Linked DNA regions of Shumkonia mesophila. The protein of the gene in region 2 binds, or shares a complex with, the protein of the main gene of each other region. Links are inferred from orthologs where the notes say so. Each region holds a gene or a part of one and is shown on either strand. Other genes may lie near its edges.

Region 1 (4,721 bases), on a different replicon or contig from region 2:
AGAGCGGGCGACGATCCAGACCATTTTCCAGAGCATGGAACAGACCGGGCAGGTCACCCACAAGGTTGCCCACCACATCCAAGGCGTCGGTGACGCAACGGCCCGCAATGATTCGGTGGCAAGAGAAGTTCTGGACGCCTCGGTCGCCCTGTCGGGACAGGCCGAGCTTCTTCACACGCGGGTCTCGAAATTTATCGAAGATATCCGGCCGGCCAGCAGCTACTCTTGAATTTCCGAAGGCGCGCGAATTCGCCGAAATGGCAAGGGGACTCCCTTTACGGCTCCGATTGATCCATATATGGGGGGACCAGTCCCACCAAGCGCGAAACCTCCCGCAAAAAGCCGTTAACCGACGATGGACAAGATCGAAATCCGTGGTGCCCGCGAGCACAATCTGCGCAACGTCGACGTCGACATCCCGCGCGACAGCCTGACCGTCATCACCGGACTGTCGGGGTCGGGCAAGTCCTCGCTTGCCTTCGACACCATCTATGCCGAAGGCCAGCGGCGTTATGTCGAATCGCTTTCGGCCTACGCCCGCCAATTCCTCGAGCTGATGCAGAAGCCGGACGTCGATTCCATCGAGGGGCTGTCGCCGGCCATTTCCATCGAGCAGAAGACCACGTCGCGCAACCCGCGCTCGACGGTCGGCACCGTCACCGAGATCTACGACTACATGCGGCTGCTGTTTGCGCGCGTCGGCGTGCCGCACTCGCCGGCCACCGGGCTTCCCATAGAAAGCCAGACGGTCAGCCAGATGGTGGATCGAGTCATGGCCTTGGCGGAAGGTACCCGGCTTCTCCTGCTGGCGCCGATCGTGCGCGGCCGCAAGGGCGAATACAAAAAGGAGCTTCAGGACCTGCGCAAGCGCGGCTTCCAGCGGGTCAAGGTCGACGGCACCGCCTACGACATCGAGGACGCGCCGGCGCTCAACAAGAAGCTCAAGCACGATATCGAGGTGGTGGTCGATCGCGTGGTGGTGCGCGACGGCATCCAGACCCGTCTGGCCGATAGCTTCGAAACCGCGCTCGAACTGGCCGATGGCTTGGTTTTCGCCGAGAACGCCGACACCGCCGAGCGAACCTCGTTCTCGGCCAAGTTCGCCTGCCCGGTGTCGGGTTTCACCATCGACGAGATCGAACCGCGGCTGTTTTCCTTCAACAACCCATTCGGCGCCTGCCCGGCCTGCGACGGCCTGGGCACCGAGATGTTCTTCGACCCCGACCTGGTGGTGCCCGACGACCGCCTGTCGCTCGACGAGGGGGCCGTCGCGCCGTGGGCCAATTCGACCTCGCAGTACTACCGCCAGACGCTCGACAGCCTGGCCGGCCACTACCGCTTCGACCTGACCAAGCCATTCGCGCGCCTGCCCGAGGCGGTGCGCCAGGCCGTCCTCTACGGGTCGGGCAACGAGGCGGTACCCATGCGCTACGACGACGGCCGCCGGTCCTATGAGATCAAGAAACCGTTCGAGGGCGTCATTCCCAACATGGAGCGACGCTGGCGCGAAACCGATTCCGCCTGGGTGCGCGACGAGTTGTCCCGCTTCCAGACCGTCACCACCTGCGCCACCTGCGGCGGCCACCGCCTGAAGCCGGAGGCCCTGGCGGTCAAGATCGGCCGCCTCAACATCAGCGAAGTCGCCGCCATGTCCATCGACGATGCCGCCGCCTGGTTCGCCGGCATCGACGCCACCTTCACGCCCCAGCAGAAGGAAATCGCCCGGCGCATCCTGCGCGAGATCAACGAGCGGCTGGGATTCCTCAAGAACGTCGGCCTGGAATACCTGACCCTGGCGCGCAATTCCGGGACCCTTTCGGGCGGCGAAAGCCAGCGCATCCGGCTGGCCTCGCAGATCGGCTCGGGCTTGACCGGGGTGCTCTATGTGCTCGACGAGCCGTCGATCGGGCTGCACCAGCGCGACAACAACCGGCTGTTGGAAACGCTGCGCCACCTGCGCGACCTCGGCAACACGGTGATCGTCGTCGAGCACGACGAGGACGCCATCCTGACCGCCGACCACGTCATCGACATGGGACCCGGCGCCGGCATCCACGGCGGCAGGGTGGTCGCCGAGGGGACGCCCGAGAAGATCATGCAGGACCCGGCCAGCCTGACCGGCCAGTACCTTTCCGGATTCCGCCAGGTCCCCAAGCCGGCCCAGCGCCGCAAGGGGCGCAAGGGGCGCGCCCTGCGCGTGGTCGGCGCCAGGGCCAACAACCTGCAGAACCTGACGGTGGACTTCCCGCTCGGCACCTTCGTCTGCGTCACCGGGGTGTCGGGCAGCGGCAAGTCGACGCTGATCACCGAGACCCTGTACCAGGCGCTGGCCCGTCGCCTCAACGGCGCCCGCGTGTCGCCGGGCGAACACGACGCCATCGAGGGGCTGGAATTCATCGACAAGGTGGTCGACATCGACCAGTCGCCGATCGGCCGCACGCCGCGCTCCAACCCGGCCACCTACACCGGGGCGTTCGGGCCCATCCGCGACTGGTTCGCCAACCAGCCCGAGGCCAGGGCGCGCGGCTACAAGCCGGGCCGCTTCTCGTTCAATGTCAAGGGCGGCCGCTGCGAGGCCTGCCAGGGTGACGGCGTCATCAAGATCGAGATGCATTTCCTGCCCGACGTCTACGTCACCTGCGACGTTTGCCACGGCAAGCGCTACAACAGAGAAACCCTTGAAATAACGTTCCGTAACAAATCTATAGCTGACGTTCTTGATATGACGGTGGAGGAAGGAAGCCGTTTCTTCAAGGCGGTGCCGATCATCCGCAACAAGCTGGAAACCCTGGAACAGGTGGGGCTCGGCTACATCCACCTCGGCCAGCAGGCCACGACCCTTTCGGGCGGCGAGGCGCAGCGCGTCAAGCTGGCCAAGGAACTGTCGCGGCGGGCCACCGGCAAGACCTTCTACATCCTCGACGAGCCGACCACCGGCCTGCACTTCGAGGACGTGCGCAAGCTGCTGGAAGTGCTGCACACCCTGGTCGACCAGGGCAACACCGTGGTCGTCATCGAGCACAACCTGGAGGTCATCAAGACCGCAGACTGGGTCATCGACCTTGGCCCCGAGGGCGGCCACAAGGGCGGCCGCGTCATCGCCGCCGGGACGCCGGAAGATATCGCCGCCCACGCCGACAGCTTCACCGGCCACTATCTGGCCGACCGTCTGGCTCCGGCGTCGACCCGCAAACGCGCCTGACCGCCGCCGGCCGGCCGGGACCCGAGCGCCCCTCTCGCGCGGCGCCGGGATTTTTCTGCATCCAAATTCCACGAAATTTAGTAAATCTATCGGCAAGAGCCGCGTAAAGCGTGCCGTCGAACATCATAATGGGGGCAGTCCCGCCACGATCGGGGGACGGTGATCGGGTGGCAACGTGGCACGGAAGACAATGACGGGAGAAGGCCGGTCCTTCTGGCGCTCGAGGGAAGTCAGGCGGCTTTACTGGATTGTGGGAATTCCGGCGGTGGCCCTGTTGGGGTGGTACGCCTACACGGTGGCGTACGAACTCAACAGGCCGGCCATGGCGCGGCTGGAGACCTTCGTGACGAAGGGTCAATCCGCCGGCCCGACGGCGTTGCCCGCCGAGGAGGAATACCGGGCCGAGGACGTCGACCGCTGCCGGAACATGATCGCGGAATACACCACCCCCAAGGGATGGTACTACGCCGATGCCGACATCTACCAACTGGTCGGCCTGCCGAGGGAATCGACCCGCGAGCAGTTGAATGCGCGGTGCATCTATTACGCCAAGGCGGTGGCCGGCATGGAACGGCTGGCGCACCACATTCGCCATGCCTACGTCTGCCGCGATTCGATGCTCGATGTCAGCGGGAACGGCAGCTATTACATCAAGGCCGATCCGCAGGGACGCGGCGCCATCCGCAACCTGGATGCCTCGGGCGAGAAGCTAGTCGGTGTTCCCAAGGGATCGACCACCGTCATCAACAGCTGGCAGGTGTATAACGTCGGCGACGGCTGCATCATCGTCGGGCTGTCGAAAAACAGCATGTTCCGCATGTCGGGCACCATCGTGCGCGACAACTGAGAGCCCGCCGGAGCCGACCCGATCGTCAGGAGGTTTCGACCGGCAGGCCGGCGCGCTTCCAGGCGCCCATGCCGCCCTTGACCACGGCAACGTTGGTGAAGCCCCGCTTCTTGAGCAGGCGGGCCGCGTGGGGCGAACGGTTGGCCGTCTTGCACATCACAAAGACCGGCAGCCCCTTGAGATCATCCAAGCCCCCGGCCCCAGCAGCAAGGCGACCGGCCAGATCGCCCAGCGGCACGTTGACGGCCCCAGGCGCGTGGCCGAGCGGGCCGATGAATTCGTCGGGGCTACGCACGTCCACGATGACGACATCCTCGCCCGCCGTCAGGCGCTGCTGGACCGCCTGCGGCTCCAGGAAGGGCACCCCCGCCACCAGGCGCGGAATCACGTACTTCATGGCCGCGAAGGCCATCAGAAGGATGGCGACCATCCATATCGTCTGCGGATCGAAACCTTCGGGCATGGGTTCACCGAAATTGCTGCTTGGATTGCTGGATCGCACCTAAAAGCCGCTTCGCCCCACTGTCAAGAGGCAGGCCGCGCGAGTTGCCGTTGCAAGGCGGGCGGCGGCGTTCTATGTGTCTCGGGCATGACGACACCTCTTTCCCAGATGCGATCCGTTCACGTCATCGGCGGCGGCCTTGCCGGCACCGAGGCCGTTTGGCAACTGGC
Region 2 (6,691 bases):
GCGGGCCTTGCCCTTCTCGCGCCCGGTCAGCAGGCCCACGCGGATGCCGGCGGCGGCGGCCAGCGGCTCGATGGTGGCCATATGCTGGCGGGCCAGGATCTCGGTCGGCGCCATCAGCACGGCCTGGCCGCCGGCCTCCGCCGCCGCCAGCATGGCCAGGAGCGCCACCACCGTCTTGCCGCTGCCGACGTCGCCCTGCACCAGGCGCAGCATGCGGGTCGGCGCCGCCATGTCGGCGACGATTTCGCCCAGCGCCACGCGCTGCGAGGCGGTCAATTCGAAGGGCAGGGCGGCTTCAACCTTTGCCCGCAGCCGCCCGTCGCCGGCGATGGCGCGGCCGGGAAGCCGGCGCATGTTGAGCCGTACCAGGGCCAGCGCCAACTGGTTGGCCAGCAACTCGTCGTAGGCAAGGCGGGCGCGGGCCGGCGCCATCGGTTCCAGCGCCGCCGGGCCGTCCGGCCGGTGGGCGGCGGCAAGGGAATCGCGCCAGGCGCCCCAGCCGCGCTGCCTGGCCAGGGGCGGGTCGATCCATTCCCCCGGGAAATCCGGCGCCAGGTCGAGGGCGGCGGCCATCGCCTTGGCCAGCACCTTGAGCGTCAGGCCCGCCGTCAGCGGATAGACCGGCTCGACCGTCTGCAGGCGTTCCAGCTCGTCCGGCGTGCCGATGTGATCCGGATGGGTCATCTGGATCTCGCGGCCGAAATGCTCGACCTTGCCGCTGACGACGCGGACCTCGCCCTCGGGCAGGGTCTTGCGCAGATAGTCGGCGTGGGCGTGAAAGAAGACCAGCGCGAGGGTTCCGGTGTCGTCCGCCGCATACACCTTATAAGGGAGGCGCGGGTTGCCGGGCTTCACGTGACGCTCGACGCGCACCGTCATGGTGGCGATCTCGCCCGGGCGGGCCTCGGCCACCTTGGGCGCGTAGCGGCGGTCGATGAGGCCGCTCGGCAGATGCCAGTAGAGGTCGACGACGCGCCCGCCGGCCATCGTCTCGATGGCCTTGGCCAAACGCGGTCCCACCCCGGGAAGCGAGGTGACGGGCTTGAACAGCGGAAACAGGATCTCCGGGCGCATGCTTCCCATTCGTGCAGGCTGACAGGACCGGCGCAAGGGGTTATATCCTACGGTAGCCGACGGAGGACACAATGCCCGAATCGCCCGACATCCGCCGAAAGCGCCTCCTGTTCCGCAGTCGCCAGCGCGGCATGCTGGAAACCAGCCTGCTGCTGCGCGCCTTCGCCGACCGCTATCTGGCCGAACTCGACGGCGGCCAGCTCGATGGCTTCGAGGCCCTGCTGGAGGCCAACGACAACGACCTTCTCGATTGGGTGGTCGGCAAGAAGGCGGTGCCGGCGACCATCGACGGCGCCCTTGTAGATCTTATAAAGAACTTTAGAAAAAACATTTAGTCTGTTGAAAAATTTACTAGAAAAACTCAAATCCCAAGGCCGTCTTCAGGTCTGGGGCGCTCCCCAGGGATACGACGCGCGGATTCTCGCGGAACTGGCGGCGGGCGGGCTCGACATCCTGTTCATCGCTCGCGACGACGTCCGTTTGGCCCAGACCTCGGAAGCGGTGGCCTTTTTCGCGCCCGACGTCGAGCGGCTGGAGTTCCCGGCCTGGGATTGCCTGCCTTACGATCGCGTTTCGCCGAACGCCCAGATCGTCAGCCGCCGCATCGACACGCTGACCCGGCTTCTGACCGGCCGACCGAGCCCGGCTCAAGCCCGCATCGTGCTGACAACGGTTTCGGCCATCCTGCAACGAGTGCCCCCGCGCGAGGCTTTTGCCGGCGCCACGCTGACCATCGCCGCCGGCGGGCGTCTCGATCCCGGCGCGGTGACGGATTTCCTCGTCCGCCACGGCTTCGGGCGCTCGGAAACGGTGATGGAGCCGGGCGAGTTCGCGGTGCGCGGCGGCATCGTCGACGTTTTTCCGCCGGGCCTCGACATGCCGGTGCGCCTCGACTTCTTCGGCGACGAACTGGAAGGCATCCGGACCTTCGAGCCGACCTCGCAGCGATCCACCGGCAAGCTCGAAGCCACCGTGCTGAAGCCGGTGAGCGAGGTGCCCCTGGACAAGGAGGCCATCCAGCGTTTCCGCACCGGCTATCGCGAACTGATCGGCGCCGCCATTCACGACGACGCCTTGTACGAGGCGGTGTCGGAGGGCCGGCGCCATATCGGCATGGAACACTGGCTGCCGCTGTTTTATGGCCGGCTGGAAACGCTGTTCGACTACCTGCCGGCCGGCGCCGTCATCCTCGACCACCAGGCCGAGGAAGCCCGCGATGCCCGTCTCGATCTGATCGACGAATACTACCTGACCCGCCGGAGCATCGCCGACGGCAAACTGGCGGCCACGGCCACCCCCTACAACCCGGTGCCGTCCGAACGCCTTTACCTTGACGCCGCGGAATGGCGCACTCTCCTCGTCGAGAAACCCCTGGCCACCCTGTCGCCCTTCGCCGGCCCGGTATCCGAAGACAGCCCCGATGCCGGCGGCCGCCCGGGCCGCGATTTCAGCGATGCCCGCGTGCGGCCCGACGTCAACGTCTTCGACGACATCCGCGACCATGCGAAAGCCGAGATGCGGGGCGGGCGGCGGGTCGTCATCGCCGCCTTCTCGGCAGGCTCGCGCGACCGCCTGGGCTCGCTGCTCAAGGAACATGGCCTGGATGCCCTCAGCCCGGCCGAAACCTGGGCCGAGGTAAGCACGCTCGGCGCCGACCGCGTGGCCATGGCGGTGCTCGGCATCGAGCGCGGGTTCGCCGGGCCGGACGCCGTCTTCATCAGCGAGCAGGACATCCTGGGCGAACGGATGAACCGGCCGAGCCGGCGCAAGATCCGGCCCGAAAACGTCATCGCCGACGCCACCGCCTTGAGCGAGGGCGACTTGGTGGTGCACGTCGACCACGGCATCGGCCGCTACGACGGGCTCACCACCATCGAGGTCGGCGGCGCCCCGCACGATTGCCTGCGCATTCTCTACGACGGCGGCGACAAGCTGTTCCTGCCGGTCGAGAACATCGAGGTGCTGAGCCGCTATGGCTCCGACCAGACCGACGCCCAGTTGGACCGGCTGGGCGGCGCCGCCTGGCAGGCCCGCAAGGCCCGCCTCAAGCAGCGCATCCGCGACATGGCGGAAAAGCTGATCGGCGTGGCGGCCGCCCGGCAACTGCGCCCGGCCCCGGTGCTGGCGCCGCCGGAAGGCTTGTTCGAGGAATTCTGCGCCCGCTTCCCCTATACCGAGACCGAGGACCAGTACCGCGCCATCCAAGACACCCTGGGCGATCTGGCGCGCGGCATTCCGGCCGACCGCCTGATCTGCGGCGACGTCGGCTTCGGCAAGACCGAGGTGGCGCTGCGCGCCGCCTTCGTATCCGTGCTGTCGGGCCGACAGGTCGCCGTGGTGGTGCCGACGACGTTGCTGTGCCGCCAGCATTTCCAGACCTTCCGCGCGCGTTTCGCCGACTATCCGGTGCGCGTCGAGCAGCTGTCGCGGCTGGTCCCCGCCGCCACCGCCAAGCGCACCAAGGAGGAGCTGGCCAAGGGAACGGTGGACATCATCATCGGCACCCATGCGTTGCTCGCCAAATCCATCGCCTTTAGCGACCTCGGCCTGCTGGTGGTCGACGAGGAACAGCATTTCGGCGTCGCCCACAAGGAACGCCTGAAACAGATCAAGTCGGACGTCCATGTCCTGACGCTCAGCGCCACGCCGATTCCGCGCACCCTGCAAATGGCGCTGACGGGCGTGCGCGAGTTGAGCCTGATCGCCACGCCGCCGGTCGACCGCCTGGCGGTGCGCACCTTCGTCCTGCCCTACGATCCGGTGATCATCCGCGAGGCCATCCTGCGCGAGCGATACCGCGGCGGTCAGACCTTCTACGTGTGCCCGCGCATCGAAGACCTGGAAGGGGTCAGCGAGGCCCTGGCCAAGCTGGTGCCCGAGGTCAACGTCATCCTCGCCCACGGCAAGATGACGCCGAGCGAGCTCGAAGCGCGCGTCGCCACCTTCTACGACGGCAAAGCCGACATCCTGCTGTCCACCAACATCATCGAATCCGGCCTCGACCTGCCGTCGGTCAACACCATCATCATCCACCGCGCCGACCGCTTCGGCCTGGCCCAGCTCTATCAGCTGCGCGGCCGGGTCGGCCGCTCCAAGGTGCGCGCCTACGCCTACCTGACGCTGCCGCCGCGCCAGAAGCTGACACCCGCCGCCGAGAAACGTCTGGAGGTCATGCAGACCCTCGATTCCCTGGGCGCCGGTTTCTCGCTGGCCAGCCACGACCTCGACATCCGGGGCGCCGGCAACCTGCTGGGCGAGGAGCAGTCGGGCCACATCCGCGAGGTCGGCGTCGAGCTTTACCAGCAGATGCTGGAAGAGGCGGTGGCCGAGGCCCGGGGCGCCGGGGAGGGGGACCTGGCCGATACCGAGTGGAGCCCGCAGGTCGGCCTCGGCATGGCGGTGCTGATCCCGGAAAGCTATGTCGCCGACCTCGGGGTCAGACTCAGCCTGTACCGGCGGATCGCGCGCCTGGCCGACGCCGCCGAGATCGACGCCCTGGCTGCCGAGATGATCGACCGTTTCGGGCCGCTGCCGGCCGAGGTCGACAACCTGTTGCAGACGGTGGCGGTCAAGTGCCTGTGCCGGCAGGCCGGTGTTTCCAAGGTCGAGGCCGGCCCGCGCGGCGCCGTGCTGTCGTTCCGCAACGACTCCTTCGCCAACCCCGAGGGGATGGTGCGCTTTCTCACCCAGCAGGTCGGCACGGCAAAGCTGCGTCCCGACCAAAAGCTGGTCTACATTCGCAGCTGGGACGACGTCACGGCCCGCCTGAAAGGCGTCTCGTGGCTGATGAAGGAACTGGCCGCCGTCGCGGCGGCAAAAAACTAGCGGCGCGTGGCCGCCCCATTCAGGAGGAACCCCGTCCGAACGGCGGGTTTCGGCAACAGCGGAGAAAAGGCCGATGGAGTTCAAGATCAAGTTCTGCGGCGCCGCCCGTACGGTGACCGGCTCGTGCTACCACGTCTCGGTTCCGGGGTTCCGCTTCCTGGTGGACTGCGGGATGTTCCAGGGCACCAAGACCATCCGCGAACTCAACTATGGCGACTTCCCGTTCGACGCCAAGGCCGTTGACGCCGTCTTCCTGACCCATGCCCACATCGACCATACGGGCCTTTTGCCCAAGCTGCTGAAGAGCGGCTTCGACGGGCCGGTCTTCGCCACCGAGGCGACGCGCGACCTTCTGACCTACATGCTGCCCGATTCCGGCCACATCCAGGAATTCGAGGTGAAGCGGATCAACCAGCGCAACCGGCGCCGCGACCTGCCGCCCGTCTTTCCCATCTACACCAAGGAGGACGGGGCGCGGGCGGCCGAGGGCATCCGCTATGTGCCGCTTGAGGAATGGTTCGATGGCGGTCCCGGGGTGCGGGTCCGCTTCTGGAACGCCGGCCACATCCTCGGTTCCGCCTCCATCGAGTTCGAACTGGCGGCGGGCAAGGGAAACGGCAGCGCCAAGCGGATTCTCTTCTCGGGCGACGTCGGACCCGACCAAAAGACCCTGCAATCCAATCCGCAAGGCCCGAAGGACCTGGACTACCTGGTGGTCGAAAGCACCTATGGCGACCGCGACCGCTCCGACCTGTCGCCGGAGGCCCGCCGTGGCGCCTTGAAGGCCGAGATCGACGCGGCGGTCAAGAGCGGCGGCAACATCCTGATCCCGGCCTTCGCGGTCGAGCGCACCCAGGAACTGCTGTTCGACCTCGGCATGCTGATGGACGAGGGCCAGATCCCCCAGATCCAGATCTATCTCGACTCGCCCCTGGCGATCCGCGCCACCGAGGTGTTCGAGAAGCACAGCGGCCATCTGGAAGGCATCAACGGGACCGTCAATCCGTTCCGCCATCCTTCCATCCGCTTCATCCAAAGCGTCGACGAAAGCATGGCGCTGGAGGCCGTCCGCTCGGGGGCCATCATCATGGCGGCCAGCGGCATGTGCGACGCCGGCCGCATCCGCCACCATCTCCTGAACAACCTCAGCAACCCCAAGGCCACCGTACTTTTCGTCGGCTACCAGGCGCCCGGCACCCTGGGCAGCCTGATCCTGGACGGCGCCAAGAAGGTGCGCATCCATGGCCAGGAAGTGTCGGTGAAGGCGCGCATCCGCTCGGTCGACTTCTATTCCGCCCATGCCGACCGCGAGCAGATCGTCGACTGGATCCGCGCGCGCCTGCCGGTCGCCGGCGGCATTTTCCTCAGCCATGGCGAGCAGTCGGTCATCGAGGCGCTGCGCAGCCGCCTGATCAAGGCCCAGTTCGACCCGAACCTGGTGTTCGTTCCGCAACTGGACGAGGTCTTCGACCTTGCCATCGACGGCGCCCCGAAACGCCATCTGGACCGCCCGCGCCTCGATCCGGCGAGCGTCAGCGAAACCGCGACGTCGGACTGGCACAACGACTATGCGGCGCTGTTGCTCGAACTCGCCAACGACCTTCGGACGCTGCCGGACGTGGAAACCCGCCGGCGCCTGCTCGTCGACCTGCGGCGCACCCTGAAAGGCGGGGAACGGGCGGCCTAGGAGGAACAGGTGGCGTTTTCGGCCGTCACCGCCGCCGCATCGATCAGGCGGGCCAGCACCTGCGCCTCGTGGGCGCCGGAGATGATCATCGAGCCGTTGAAGACG

What was found. Proteins that work in one complex are often made in the same cells at the same time.
Region 1: the proteins of mfd (region 2) and uvrA are in contact, whole or in part, in a crystal structure (PDB 4DFC), measured with the Escherichia coli proteins. The link is inferred for Shumkonia mesophila from one-to-one orthologs.

The regions. Positions count from the first base shown.
Region 1 is NZ_JAOTID010000010.1:115,891-120,611, reverse strand. Bases 1-3,402 are described here. They hold uvrA (excinuclease ABC subunit UvrA), read left to right. Parts: upstream 1-355; coding sequence 356-3,202; downstream 3,203-3,402. Other genes in these bases: ODR01_RS16525 (hypothetical protein), read left to right, coding at 3,378-3,402; ODR01_RS16535 (methyl-accepting chemotaxis protein), read left to right, coding at 1-229. Outside these bases: more of ODR01_RS16525, read left to right, coding at 3,403-4,049; ODR01_RS16520 (rhodanese-like domain-containing protein), read right to left, coding at 4,075-4,512; methylenetetrahydrofolate--tRNA-(uracil(54)-C(5))-methyltransferase (FADH(2)-oxidizing) TrmFO, read left to right, coding at 4,660-4,721. UniProt on the Escherichia coli protein: The UvrABC repair system catalyzes the recognition and processing of DNA lesions. UvrA is an ATPase and a DNA-binding protein. A damage recognition complex composed of 2 UvrA and 2 UvrB subunits scans DNA for abnormalities.
Region 2 is NZ_JAOTID010000002.1:401,073-407,763, reverse strand. What follows is about bases 1,047-5,099. They hold mfd (transcription-repair coupling factor), read left to right. Parts: upstream 1,047-1,413; coding sequence 1,414-4,899; downstream 4,900-5,099. Other genes in these bases: ODR01_RS05240 (MBL fold metallo-hydrolase), read left to right, coding at 4,973-5,099; ODR01_RS05250 (FAD assembly factor SdhE), read left to right, coding at 1,146-1,409; recG (ATP-dependent DNA helicase RecG), read right to left, coding at 1,047-1,074. Also shown: more of recG, read right to left, coding at 1-1,046; more of ODR01_RS05240, read left to right, coding at 5,100-6,586; ODR01_RS05235 (DsbA family oxidoreductase), read right to left, coding at 6,583-6,691. UniProt on the Escherichia coli protein: Couples transcription and DNA repair by recognizing RNA polymerase (RNAP) stalled at DNA lesions. Mediates ATP-dependent release of RNAP and its truncated transcript from the DNA, and recruitment of nucleotide excision repair machinery to the damaged site.